DNA from 4 places in the Pseudoalteromonas sp. P1-11 genome. Region 2 is predicted to be linked to each of the others. Evidence: predicted binding sites of a transcription regulator. Region 2 holds the regulator's gene; each other region holds the start of a gene.
The links. Region 2 encodes ArgR, which controls arginine synthesis, uptake and breakdown. Its sites were predicted from a motif close to ANTGAATANNTATTCANT; they were not measured.

Region 1 (3,203 bases), on a different contig from region 2:
TAACACCTTCGTCTGTAAGCGGCGTTGCTGCGTTAGACGTGTTTACGATATCTAATGAACCGTCAGCTAGTTTAACTAACCATGTCCAGCTAGAACCAAAGTTATTAACCGCTTTGTCGTTTAATGCATCTTTAAACGCGTCAAAAGAGCCCCATTTAGCGTTAATAGCGTCAGCGATAGCACCTGTTGGCTCGCCGCCGCCATTTGGAGATAGACAGTTCCAGTAGAAAGTGTGGTTCCAAATTTGTGCAGCGTTGTTAAATACGCCACCTTCAGATGAACAAACAATCTCTTCTAAAGATTTGTTTTCAAATTCAGTACCTGGAATTAGACCGTTTAATTTAACAACGTAAGTGTTGTGGTGCTTACCGTGGTGATACTCAAGAGTTTCTTGTGAAATATGAGGCTCAAGTGCATCAATTGCATATGGTAGTGACGGTAGTTCAAATGCCATTTTTTTATCTCCATCTTCTTTTGGTTGATAACTCGCTTGATAGTACGTAATGCCTGATAGAACAGACCACTTACCTATACCAAACGAAAATATAGTGTTACTATAATTGTTGAGTATTTTACTCAAGTTTAAGCAAACAGCAATGCTATTGCTAAAGACTATTTCAATTGCGGCTTTATTTGCCCATTTTAAGTTATATATCTGTGGCCACAATGATTTATTTTCAAGCCCTAGGTATATCAAGCTATCGTCATTTTGAGGTTGTAGATGGAAACCATTGATAAAATTAAACAGCAGATTTCAGAAAACCCAATTATCCTTTACATGAAAGGGTCGCCTAAATTACCAAATTGTGGTTTTTCTTCACAAGCGTCACAAGCTCTAATGTCATGTGGCGAACCATTTGCCTATGTTGATATTTTACTTAATCCAGATATTCGCGCTGAGTTACCAGCATACGCAAATTGGCCTACTTTCCCACAGCTTTGGGTTGAGGGCGAATTAGTAGGTGGTTGTGACATTATCATTGAAATGTTTCAACGTGGTGAATTACAGCCACTGATCACTGAAACTGCAGCTAAGTATAAAGAAGCTGACGCAGAGTAATTGCTACTTTGCTAGATTATTAAAGCCACGTTTTACGTGGCTTTTTTGTGCCTATATATAACTTTATTACGTCTTAATCTCTTGAACAGCCCATCAGTGGGTGATTATAACCATTAATTTGTGCTCAATAGTTAGCAAACTCAGCCCTTGCTCCTTGTTTAGGTGCACCTAGTCAGGATAAGTAAGCAACAAAGCTACTTAATATAAGCGCGAATTTTAATTAAAATATGAGTTTTATATCAATGCGCAATAAGACGTAATCATTTTGCGGGGCTAAACGTGTCGCTATCTGCGTTAAGTAATTCTTTTTTAGAACAACTAAATAGCGAGTTTTTTGCCCAGCTATCAACACGTTTTTCCAGCTTTACAATAGTTCGCTCAATCAAGCGAATTGGCATTAAATAAAAATTCACTACATCTGCACTAAAAACGATACCACAATTAATAACTATACTAATGAACGCTAAAAAAGCGTGATCCTAAACCTCTAATTTATTTAAAACGCATTAAACTATCTAAATGTTAACTGAACCTGTGGGAAATTAGTGAATATTTATTCATTGCTTTGGTGCTTTACGTTTACGTAAAGGGTATTGCTTTAACGCCTTTGTTTTTACAAAATGTTAAAATTGACACCAGTGTCATGAAAAAATAACGCGCAAATAAGCGCTAAATGTTAAAACTTATGGGTGAAAAAGAAATCTTGCCTTGAAGTGAGAAATATTCAAGAATGTGAATATGTATTCAAAATAATATTGACTCTATTTACTATAGAGGCTAGTTTTGTGCGTCTGTTAGCAAATCGTCGAGCAGTTCATTCACGTTAACAGTGCAGCAAGGGAGGGGTCTATGTTATACGACTCAACATTAGAAAAAGATAATTGTGGCTTTGGCTTAATAGCCCAAGTAAATGGTCAAGCTAGTCATCGGCTTATTCGTACAGCTATTACTGGACTTGATCGCATGCAGCACCGCGGTGGTATTTCTGCCGATGGTAAAACAGGTGACGGCTGTGGTTTATTACTACAAAAACCTGACAGTTTTTTCCGTGCTATTGCAAGTGAGCATAATTGGCACTTAGGTAAAAATTACGCCGTAGGCATGGTTTTCTTAAATTCAGATCCCGTTTTAGCACAAGCTGCAAAACAGGTTTTATGTGAAGAATTAGAACAAGAAACACTTAAAATACTCGGTTGGCGTGAAGTGCCTACTGACCCTTCAATGCTAGGGCCAATTGCGACACAGCAATTACCTGGTTTTGAGCAAATTTTTGTTAGTGCGCCTGAAGGTTGGCGTTCTAAAGATTTAGAGCGACGTTTATATGTAGCACGTCGCCGTGCAGAAAAGCGTTTAGCAGAGGATGAGTCGTTTTATATTGCGAGTTTATCGGGGTTAGTGACTATCTATAAAGGCCTTATGATGCCTGCAGATTTGCCTAACTTTTATTTAGACTTAGCTGATATTCGTATGACCAGCGCTATTTGTGTATTCCATCAGCGTTTTTCTACTAATACTCAGCCGCGTTGGCCTTTAGCACAACCATTTAGGTATTTAGCGCATAATGGTGAAATTAATACCATTGAAGGTAACCGCCAATGGGCTCGTGCACGTTCGTATAAGTTTTCATCGCCACTTATTCCTGATTTACAAAGTGCAGCGCCGTTTGTAAACGAAACTGGCTCTGACTCTTCAAGCTTAGATAACATGCTGGAGCTGTTTTTAGCGGGTGGCATGGATTTATTCCGTGCTATGCGTATGCTTGTGCCACCTGCATGGCAGAAAAACCGTGCTATGGATGATGACTTACGCGCATTTTACGACTTTAACTCTATGCACATGGAGCCGTGGGATGGCCCTGCGGGCATTGTTATGTCTGATGGGCGTTTTGCAGCCTGTAACCTTGACAGAAATGGCCTGCGTCCAGCGCGCTATGTTATTACTCAAGATGGCTTTATTACACTTGCCTCTGAGGTAGGGATTTGGGATTACACTGCAGATGAAGTGGTTGAAAAAGGCCGTGTAGGACCAGGTGAGCTGTTAGTAATTGATACTAAATTAGGCAAAATTTGGCACTCAGACGAAATCGACCAAGATTTAAAATCGCGTCATCCTTATAAGTCATGGCTTGAAGAAAACGTTAAAC
Region 2 (3,203 bases):
CCGTCGGTTTATAGGCTCGGCTTATGTTTTCACTGTTGTAATTGCAGAGCAAGAGATTGAAGTTGCCGCACAATATGGCCAGTCATTTGAAATAAATGAGCAGGTTATAATAAAAATAAAACCTCACACGGTGAATTTTTTCGAATCATAACAAATGTGTTATTCGCTGTGTTTTATAAAGCTAAGGAATAACAATGGCGCAAGCGCAATCTGGGATTTGTGCTGAAGCAAACTTACACGGTTTGCATTTATTTTTTAATGTATTTGATGGTCAAGACGAGTCATTGCGTGCAAAGCTTAAGCGCGTAAGCGCAATTGAAGAAGAGTTTAGTGATCAGTTCTCCGAAGCCATGCTTTCGTGCATGGTGGCTATAGGCGCGCAATATTGGCCGCATATACTACCTGAATATATCCCAAGCGAGCTGCAAAGCTTTCCTAATATAAATCACAGTGATTTTGTTATGCGCGTACAGCCATGTGATTTATTCATACAAATCCGCTCAGACAGAGAAGATGTTAATCACCTTTTTGCATTGCAAATATTAAAGTTGTTTTCGCCCGATGTAGAGCTAGTTGAACAAATTCGCAATTTTAGGTTTTTAGATGGGCGAGACTTTAACGGCTTTATTTATGCAGGCGACACCCCACATGGACGCCAAAAACGAATCACGGCACTGGTTAATAACCCCGACAGCTTTGAACACCAAGGCAGCTATATTCATGTACAGCGTTATAAGCATGACCTGAGTGTATGGCAGCATTTATCACTAAGCGAGCAAGAGCATATTATGGGGCGCACGCGTTTAGATAACACTTTAATTGAGCCTAAGGTAGATACTAGCCACGCGACTAGAAGTGAGCTAAAAGATGAGAGCGGCCAAGCAATACTGCTTAACCAAAGCATGCCGTATGGCGATGTTTACGAGCAAGGCATGCTAAGTATTACATGCTCTGCATCGGGAAGTGCGTTTGAAAAGGTACTTAACAGCCGCATAGGAAAAGGGGAGTGTTACGACCACTGGCTTGATTTTACTCAAGCCGATATGGGCTCAGCGTTTTTTGCGCCGTCAGTTAGTTTTTTAAAACAGCTTTAAACCGTATCAAATAAAATACGTACGCGCTCTAGTGTAATGTCTATTTCAGATATTTTTGCTGGCGCAATAAAAATAGTGTCATCTCCGGCAATTGTGCCCAATACACCATCAGCTTTGCCTAGTGAGTCTAATAAGCGGGCAATTAGCTGCGCAGCGCCTGGGCTGGTGGTTATAATAATCATCATTTCGTTATGCATAATATCAATAACAAGCTGACGTAGTGGGCTTTTAGCAGTCGGTACGCCCATTTCTGCGGGTAGGCAATAAACCATTTCTTGTTTAGCATTACGGGTACGCACAGCGCCAAACTTGCTAAGCATGCGCGACACCTTACTTTGGCTTATATTGTCAAAGCCTTGCTCTTTTAATGCTTCGACTATTTCGCCTTGCGAGCCAAAGTTCTCTTCTTTTAAAAGTGCTTTAAACGCTTTTACCAGCGCTTCTTGTTTGTCTTGTGGTTGCATAGTCTTTATTCATTTTTGTTATTTATAATGCAAATTCTACACAAAAATGAATAATTATGCAGCAGTTGTTTAGTTAACTTGCCAGTTTGCTGCGATAAACCAACAAAGTTTACAACTATGGTCGAAAATATACCTGAAATAAGCAGGATAAATTTGTTTTTAGTCGCTAATTTCATTATCTTAAGAGCCACAAATATTTCCTACCTCAAATTACGGAGAATTCCAATGAAAGTTGCTGTATTAGGTGCTGCAGGCGGTATCGGTCAAGCGTTGTCTTTATTATTAAAAACAGGCTTACCAGCTGGTTCTGAATTATCACTTTACGATGTTGCACCAGTTGTACCAGGTGTTGCGGTTGACCTATCTCACATCCCTACAGATGTTAAAGTAGCAGGTTTTGGCGCAGACGATTTAAATAAAGCGCTTGAAGGGTGTGATATCGTACTTATCCCAGCGGGTATGCCACGTAAACCAGGTATGGATCGTGCGGATTTATTTAACGTAAACGCAGGTATCATCAAAACATTAGCAGAAGGCATTGTAGCTAGCTGTCCTAAAGCGTTAGTGGGTGTTATCACTAACCCAGTAAACGGCACTGTACCAATTGTTGCTGAAGTATTCAAAAAAGCAGGTACTTACGACGCTAAGCGCGTATTTGGTATCACTACGCTTGACGTAATTCGTTCAGAAGCATTTGTTGCTGAGCTTAAAGGCGTAGACGTAGCAACCGTTAAAGTACCAGTAATTGGTGGTCACTCTGGCACAACCATTCTACCTCTACTTTCTCAAGTTGAAGGCGTAAGCTTCACTGAAGAAGAAGTAGCTACACTTACTCCACGTATCCAAAATGCAGGTACTGAAGTAGTAAATGCTAAAGCGGGCGGTGGTTCAGCTACATTATCTATGGGTGCTGCTGCAGCACGTTTTTGTATGTCTTTAGTTAAAGGCCTACAAGGTGAAGACGTAGTAGATTACGCATACGTTGCTGTTGAAAATGGCGATGCAGAGTACTTTGCTCACCCAGTACGTTTAGGCACAAACGGCGTAGAAGAAATCCTTTCTTACGGCGAGCTAAGCGCATTTGAAGGAAAAGCTAAAAACGACATGCTTGAAACTCTGAAAAAAGACATCAAAGAAGGTGTTGATTTCATGGCGTAATAGCCAAGTTATGCACAAAAAAGCCTGCTTATGCAGGCTTTTTTATTGCTCGAAAATTATGGCCCTTAAATACTAATTAAGGGAGGCTGCAAAGTTAGTGATCTCGCTCTACAGCTATACGCGCTAAGCTGATTAACGCTTGCTTGTACTGCGACTCTGCTAAAAAGTCTAAACAGGCAATGGCCTTGTCTGCTTCTTGCTGCGCCTTTTGCATTGTAAATTCAAGTGCGTTGGTTTGTTTAAGTGCCGTTAAAATAGCCTCAAGGTTATCCATACCATTGCAATGCTCAATGGCATCACGAATAAGGGCTCTTTGCTGATCACTGCCGTGCTTCATCGCATATATTAGCGGTAAGGTTGGCTTACCTTCTGCTAAATCATCACCAATATTTTTACCTAATTGGTCAGCGTCTGCGTTGTAATCAAGCACGTCATCAACTAACTGAAAAGCAGTACCTAAATGCATACCATATAAATTAAGCGCATC
Region 3 (3,203 bases), on a different contig from region 2:
TGGCGCGCCGAGAATAACTTAATTCGCGAAAACTGGGTATTAATAGATATTCTTGATGTCTACCATCAAATTGGAGTAGATGTATTCGCACGCATGAAAGAGCTTACCAAAGCGCGCTATTTAAACTTTGCGCCCTAGGGCGTATAAACAAAAAAAGCTCTGTTAAACAGAGCTTTTTTATTACTTAAATAGACTATGCGCCAGGGTTCGCAATACTTTGCGTGCGCTTTAAAATATCTAGGCCTTGTTGTTTTAACCAATAAGGAATATCAATAATGACCCAGTTTTCTACCAGTTTATCGCCCTCGCGGTGATACACATCCACCACGCGCATATCTGCTGGGGTATTAGCACCCGGTAGGCCTAAAAAGCCCCCAATGGCCGTGTTAGTTAAATTAGGCCAGCCAAAAAAGCAGGCAAACTCATCTTCAGCAAAACGGCAAATATGGCCGTTAAATACTTTACCCGTTAACCCTTCTCTAAACGGATACATGTGCTGCTGCTGATAACGCTTAATTGTGTAAGTTGCGCCAATGCCTGCTGGGCCATACCACACCATGTTTTCATCCCAGGTTTTACCAAGCACTTCGGGCGGGCACGTATCAACGCCACTTTTATTAAGCGCGGTTAGGTTATCAATCATTTGATTTACCAGCGCCATTGTTTTTTCGCTTTGCTCATCGCTACTTTTACCCAAACGAATACCATCGTGCGTACGCGGCCCAGGGTACGTAAAATATTGCCCAGTAGAGAGCGGCAGCGGGTTTAAACCTACTTGCATCATAAGGCCAATAATATCGACAAAAAAACCGGTCTGAATTATTTTTCCGTCTTTAACGCAGTTAAATTCGGCATAGCGCAAAGTGGCAAGCTTATGGGTTGGCGCAATACCTAGCCAGTCTTTATCAAATAAGCCCATAAAATGGCCCATGCTCATCACCCACTGGCCACCGTCGGCTTCGCTTTGCCCTGCAATAAAAATATCCTCACGGCGCTGCAGCGCACTAAACGAGCTAAATAATGGCTGCCAAACTTGGGCAATTACATCATTCGCACACTCAAGCTCATTAAACGGATGCACCCCTTTAAAGCTGTATTCACTGGCCATAAACTCATTAAATACGGCTTGTAAATCATTGCCTTGTGCTTTTTCTAGTGCAGTATGAAATTGACGAACTAGTTGTTTATCTTTAAGTATATCTGCCATGATTATTCCTCATTGTTTGCGCAGTCAAATTAATGTCTTCAAACCGCCGTTAAACACACTTTAACAAAATGTATTGCATTTAAAGAGTAATTAAAAGCCTGTGAATAGTAAGTTATAAATTGCTTTAAAATAATACTAATGAGAATTGACTTCGAAGTCAAAGTGATTCATGATGATTCAAAATAAAAAATACAAATAGGCTCTCAAGCCCGTAAAACCTAATCTAACAGGATTAATTATGAATGATTTTGGATTGTTGAATTGGAGCATTCTCATCGGGTACATAATTGCCAACCTAATACTTGGGTTTGTAATTAGTAAAAAGATCAGTAGTGCTAACGACTTTTACATAGGTCGAAAAACAACACCTTGGTGGGCTATTGGTATATCGGTTGTTGCTACTTATGTAAGTGCGCTCACCTTTTTAGGTGCGCCAGCGTGGTCTTACAAAGAGGGACTCTCGGTTATTGCCATACACCTTAACTACCCATTGGTTATTGTGGCGGTGGTGTGTTTGTTTTTTCCGTTTTTTTACAACGCGGGTGTGGCCTCTATTTACGAATACCAAGAGCGCCGCTTTGGTAAAAAGGCCCGCTTACTTATCTCTACTATTTGGTTAATATCGCAAACTATGGGTTCAGCCGCAGTGCTGTATGCAACCTCCTTAGTGTTGGCCTTTATTATTGATATAAATGTTATAACTGCGATATTTTTAGTTACCATAATCGCCCTTATTTATACCATGCTAGGTGGCATAACCGCCGTTATATGGACCGATGTAATTCAGTCAGCCATCTTATTTATAGGGGCTGGTATTATTATGTATGCCCTTATTACCTCTATGGATGGTTCATTTAGCTCAACACTGAGCGAGCTAAAAAGCCAAGGTAAATTAGATCCACTTAATTTCTCGCTCGACTTTACCCAAGTAACTACCGTGTGGTCTGGCGTGCTGGCTATGTCGCTTTATCACATTACGGTGTATGGCACTAACCAAATGATGGTGCAACGCACCCTTGCCGCTAAAAATATTGGCGATGCTAAAAAATCCTACTTACTAATGGGCTTTATCGCGTTCTTTATTTACTTGTTTTTTATATTTATGGGCGTGCTGTTTTATAGCTACTACGGCGGGCGCACTTTTGAAAACGACAACTTAATTATTTTACAGTTTGCAGCTGATTATGGTTTACCGGGATTAATGGGCATTATTGCCGCGGCGGTAATGGCAGCATCTATGTCGAGCCTCGACTCAGCACTTAACTCACTTTCAACCATAAGTACTATCGATTTTTATAAAAAGTACTTTGCGCCTGAAAAAAACGACGCTCACTATTTAAATGTTACTCGCTTATTTACGCTAGGTTGGGCGGTGATCATTATTATTCCGGCCATTATGTATCACCTATACAGCGAAGGCTCAATTTTAGAAATACTCACTAAAGTAGGCTCGTACTTTGTAGGTGCTCAGCTTGGCATGTTTGCCCTTGGGTTTTTCTCTAAGCACACCACCGAAAAAGGCTTATTAATAGGCACCTTAGTGTCGTTTATTACCGTTGCTGTGTGCGCACTGTTTACCGACATTGCATGGCCATGGTACTGCGCCATAGGGGCAATAACCTGCCTTGTATTTAGCATTGCGTTAAGTATTGCATTTGATGGCTATCAAGAGGATTACAACGAATACACCATTAAAGGTCAGTTAAAAGCATTTAAAAATGAAAAACGTCCAGAAAAAGAAAACGGCTGGTACTTAATTCCGGGTAAGTTTGACTCAATCAATTACTGGTTACTTGGCTTTTTTGTACTGAGCTTTACCTCTCTCATGTTATTTGAATATTTTGTGTAAGGTGAAATAAATGAATATTTTAGAACAACTTTTCGAAAACTTCAGCGCTGCAGAATTGCCAAATCAAGCATTGCTCGCAGACTCCGTTCAATGGCAGGTAAGCCACCCTTTTGAGCCTATTAGCACAAAGCAAAATGTGATTAATGA
Region 4 (3,203 bases), on a different contig from region 2:
AGCAAAGCAATTAAATTGTCTGGCTTTTGCCAGCTGGAAATATACACACCGCGTCGTAAATGTTGGGCAGCGTGCAGGCTGGTCTTAACTTTGACCTCCATTCCGCCCAAAATTACCCCTTCATCAATTAAAGTATCAATGTGTTTTGTGTCAAGTTGATGTAACGGCTGCTTGTTTGCATCAAGTACTGCTTCTACATCTGTCATAAAAATAAGTTCTGCATTTAAGTTGCTAGCAATCGCTGCGGCAGCTTCATCAGCGTTAACATTGTACCAATTACCTTGCTCATCAAACCCAATGGAGCTCACGATAGGTAACCTACCAAGCTTAAGTAAATCGTTAACAATTGAATCATCATTACTTTCGCACTTACCTACTTGCCCAAGCGCTTTTAGCTTTTGAGACGCCATAACTCCGGCTTCATACAAACAGAGACCAACAGGTTTATGGCCTGCATTAATAGCTTGGCTTACCAGCTGCTTATTTGCACAGCCAGCCAGCGCCCCCACTATGTAAGGCATTTGCTCACTTGGGCTAATACGCAGTCCTTGGTGCTTTGCACTAGCAAAGCCTGCTTGTTTTAGCCAAGTGTCAACTAACGAGCCACCACCATGAACAATAACAAACTGATTATTTTGATCAGCGTTTAATACATTAAACAAAGCTTTTGCCGCGTTTTCAGTATTAAGTACAGCACCACCTAATTTAATTACCCACGTTTTAGTGCTCATTAAAAGGCTCCTTTTAAGCCAGTGGTGTGATCTAAATTCATTGATAAGTTAATACATTGCAAGGCTTGGCCCGCAGCGCCTTTTAATAGATTATCTATCGCTGCCATAACAATCAGTTGAGAGCCTTGCTGCTGCCAACCAATATCAACATAGGGTTGTTTTACCACGCTTTTAATAGATGGCACTTTATCAGCTAACAAACGAATCAACGGCTCGTTATTAAGTACTTGATAAGCATCAGATACGTTTTCCTTGGTAACGCCTGGCTTAAGCTGTACATAAATAGTTTCTAAAATTCCACGCGGAAAGTTACCTAAGTGCGGTGTAAATAACACCTTGTGGCCAAGGTGTTGTTCAATTTCAGGCCCATGACGATGGTTAAATAAACCATACGGGGCAAGCGATACTTCACAAAAGTGAGTACCTACGCTGGCTTTACGCCCTGCGCCAGTAACACCTGAAACAGCATTAATAATCACTTTTTCATCACTCAACAAGCCTGCCTGTTGCAACGGCTTTAACGCATTAAGCGCAGCGGTTGGGTAACAGCCGGCTACAGCCACAAGATTTGCTTTGGCAATTGCACTGCTATTCCACTCAGCTAACCCGTAGGCTGCTTCGTTTAACAACTCAGGATGTTGGTGCTCAAAACCATAGTAAGTAACATAGTCGTCGTTGCTAGCAAGGCGGTAACCACCTGATAGGTCGAATACTTTTTTACCCATAGCTAAAAACTGCGGGGCTAAATCAACACTTACTTTGTGATCAGTACATAAGCAGATGTAATCGGCACTCGAATTTATGTCATCAAACGCTGATTCGCTCAGTGGTAGTAGAGGAATATCAAGAAGGTTTCTATGCTCTGGGTATAAATCACTTAATAATTTATGTTTATCTAAACTTCCTTCAGAGACATAACAGCCCGATAACGTTAAATTAGGGTGCTTAGCAACTAAGCTTGCTAATTCTGCGCCGCTATAACCGCTTGCGCCAATAATCGCTACATTCATTTGTTACTCGTTTATAAATTTACTACTAAATAGGTGTGGTGTTCGCTTACACTAGCTTAGATGCTAGCTAATACTTTTCTCAATGAATTGTTGATTATCGTCGCATTATCTTCATGGCTATACTTAATATATTTATGCTTAAAAAGTGAATTGATATTCATCATAAATACTTTTATATTGTTATGCAATTAAATTGAATAATTATTTTGGATTTTTTTATGTCTTTGCCGTCATTTATCTCTATGTACCAACAACTCATTGCAGCCCCCTCTATTAGTGCAATAGAAGATGAACTTTGTATGAGTAATAAAGGGGTAATAGAGTTGCTAGCACGTTGGTGCGAAAGTTTAGGTTTTACTTGCGAAATTATAGAGTTAGAAGGTGGGAAAGGCCGATACAATCTACTTGCAAAGCGGGGGCAAGGCGATGGCGGCTTAATGCTTGCCGGCCATACAGACACCGTACCGTTTGACGATAGCCGCTGGAACCACGACCCGTTTAAACTCACTGAACATAATAATAACTTATATGGGTTAGGTAGTATTGATATGAAAGGCTTTTTTGCTTTTGTATTACAAGCTATTAGTGAGCTTGATATAAAACAGCAAACACAACCTATTTTAATACTCGCCACTGCCGATGAAGAAACCACCATGGCGGGAGCGCAGCAAATTTGTAAGCATCCTAATTTAAAACCTGCGCGTTGTATTATTGGTGAACCTACTGATATGACTCCTGTATTTACTCACAAAGGACATATGAGCACGGCTATAAGAGTGATTGGCCGCTCAGGTCATAGTTCCGATCCCGAACGTGGTCTTAACGCCATCGAAGTCATGCATAAAGTGATTACAAAGTTGCTGATCTTAAAAGAGCAGTTAAAGAATAAATATTCAGTTGAACATTTTGAAATACCTTACCCTACCTTAAATTTAGGTAATATTCATGGTGGCGACAACGCAAATCGAATTTGTGGCTGCTGCGAAATGCACATAGACATGCGCCCGCTTCCAGGGTTAAGCATTAAAGACTTACAAGCTTTACTTATTGATGCCACCAGCGATATAAACGCGCAATACCCAAGCGCAGTGAGTGTAATTGATTTACACGAGCCCATTCCAGCTTTTAGTGGCAGCACTGATAGCGCACTCGTTAAAATGGCAGAAAAAATTGCAGGAGAAAAAGCCGTTGCAGTAAATTATTGCACAGAGGCTCCGTTTATTCAGCAACTTGGCTGTGAAACAATAGTCATGGGGCCTGGCTCAATTAATCAAGCCCACCAACCTGATGAATTTTTAGCAATGGAGAAAATAAACCCATCGCAAAAAATTATAACTGACATTATTAGGGCAAACTGCTTTAACGCTTAAAAAGAAGGCTGTATTAAAAGCTCACAGCAAAAATAACAAAGGCGCCCATTGGCGCCTTTGTTTTAGTTTATAACTAGGCGTTACTGCATATA

Region 1: a site for ArgR is predicted at 1,792-1,809, ahead of gltB (glutamate synthase large subunit). Genes of this name have one in related genera too.
Region 3: a site for ArgR is predicted at 1,307-1,324, ahead of AN390_RS14585 (ester cyclase). Genes of this name have one in related genera too.
Region 4: a site for ArgR is predicted at 1,886-1,903, ahead of argC (N-acetyl-gamma-glutamyl-phosphate reductase). Genes of this name have one in related genera too.

The regions. Positions count from the first base shown of each region.
Region 1 covers NZ_LJSP01000007.1:58,103-61,305, forward strand. Annotated here, with positions in the region: gene AN390_RS13380 (Fe-Mn family superoxide dismutase) at 1-454, opposite strand, end outside; gene AN390_RS13385 (Grx4 family monothiol glutaredoxin) at 722-1,060, shown strand; gene AN390_RS19745 (hypothetical protein) at 1,321-1,473, opposite strand; gene gltB (glutamate synthase large subunit) at 1,910-3,203, shown strand, end outside.
Region 2 covers NZ_LJSP01000001.1:154,842-158,044, forward strand. Annotated here, with positions in the region: gene AN390_RS00700 (ABC transporter ATP-binding protein) at 1-151, shown strand, start outside; gene AN390_RS00705 (Dyp-type peroxidase) at 195-1,094, shown strand; gene argR (transcriptional regulator ArgR) at 1,091-1,558, opposite strand; gene mdh (malate dehydrogenase) at 1,784-2,716, shown strand; gene ispB (octaprenyl diphosphate synthase) at 2,811-3,203, opposite strand, start outside.
Region 3 covers NZ_LJSP01000009.1:24,492-27,694, reverse strand. Annotated here, with positions in the region: gene AN390_RS14590 (ester cyclase) at 1-138, shown strand, start outside; gene AN390_RS14585 (ester cyclase) at 194-1,207, opposite strand; gene AN390_RS14580 (sodium:solute symporter family transporter) at 1,446-3,056, shown strand; gene AN390_RS14575 (ester cyclase) at 3,067-3,203, shown strand, end outside.
Region 4 covers NZ_LJSP01000002.1:50,683-53,885, reverse strand. Annotated here, with positions in the region: gene argB (acetylglutamate kinase) at 1-731, opposite strand, end outside; gene argC (N-acetyl-gamma-glutamyl-phosphate reductase) at 731-1,741, opposite strand; gene argE (acetylornithine deacetylase) at 1,960-3,111, shown strand; gene panP (pyridoxal-dependent aspartate 1-decarboxylase PanP) at 3,192-3,203, opposite strand, start outside.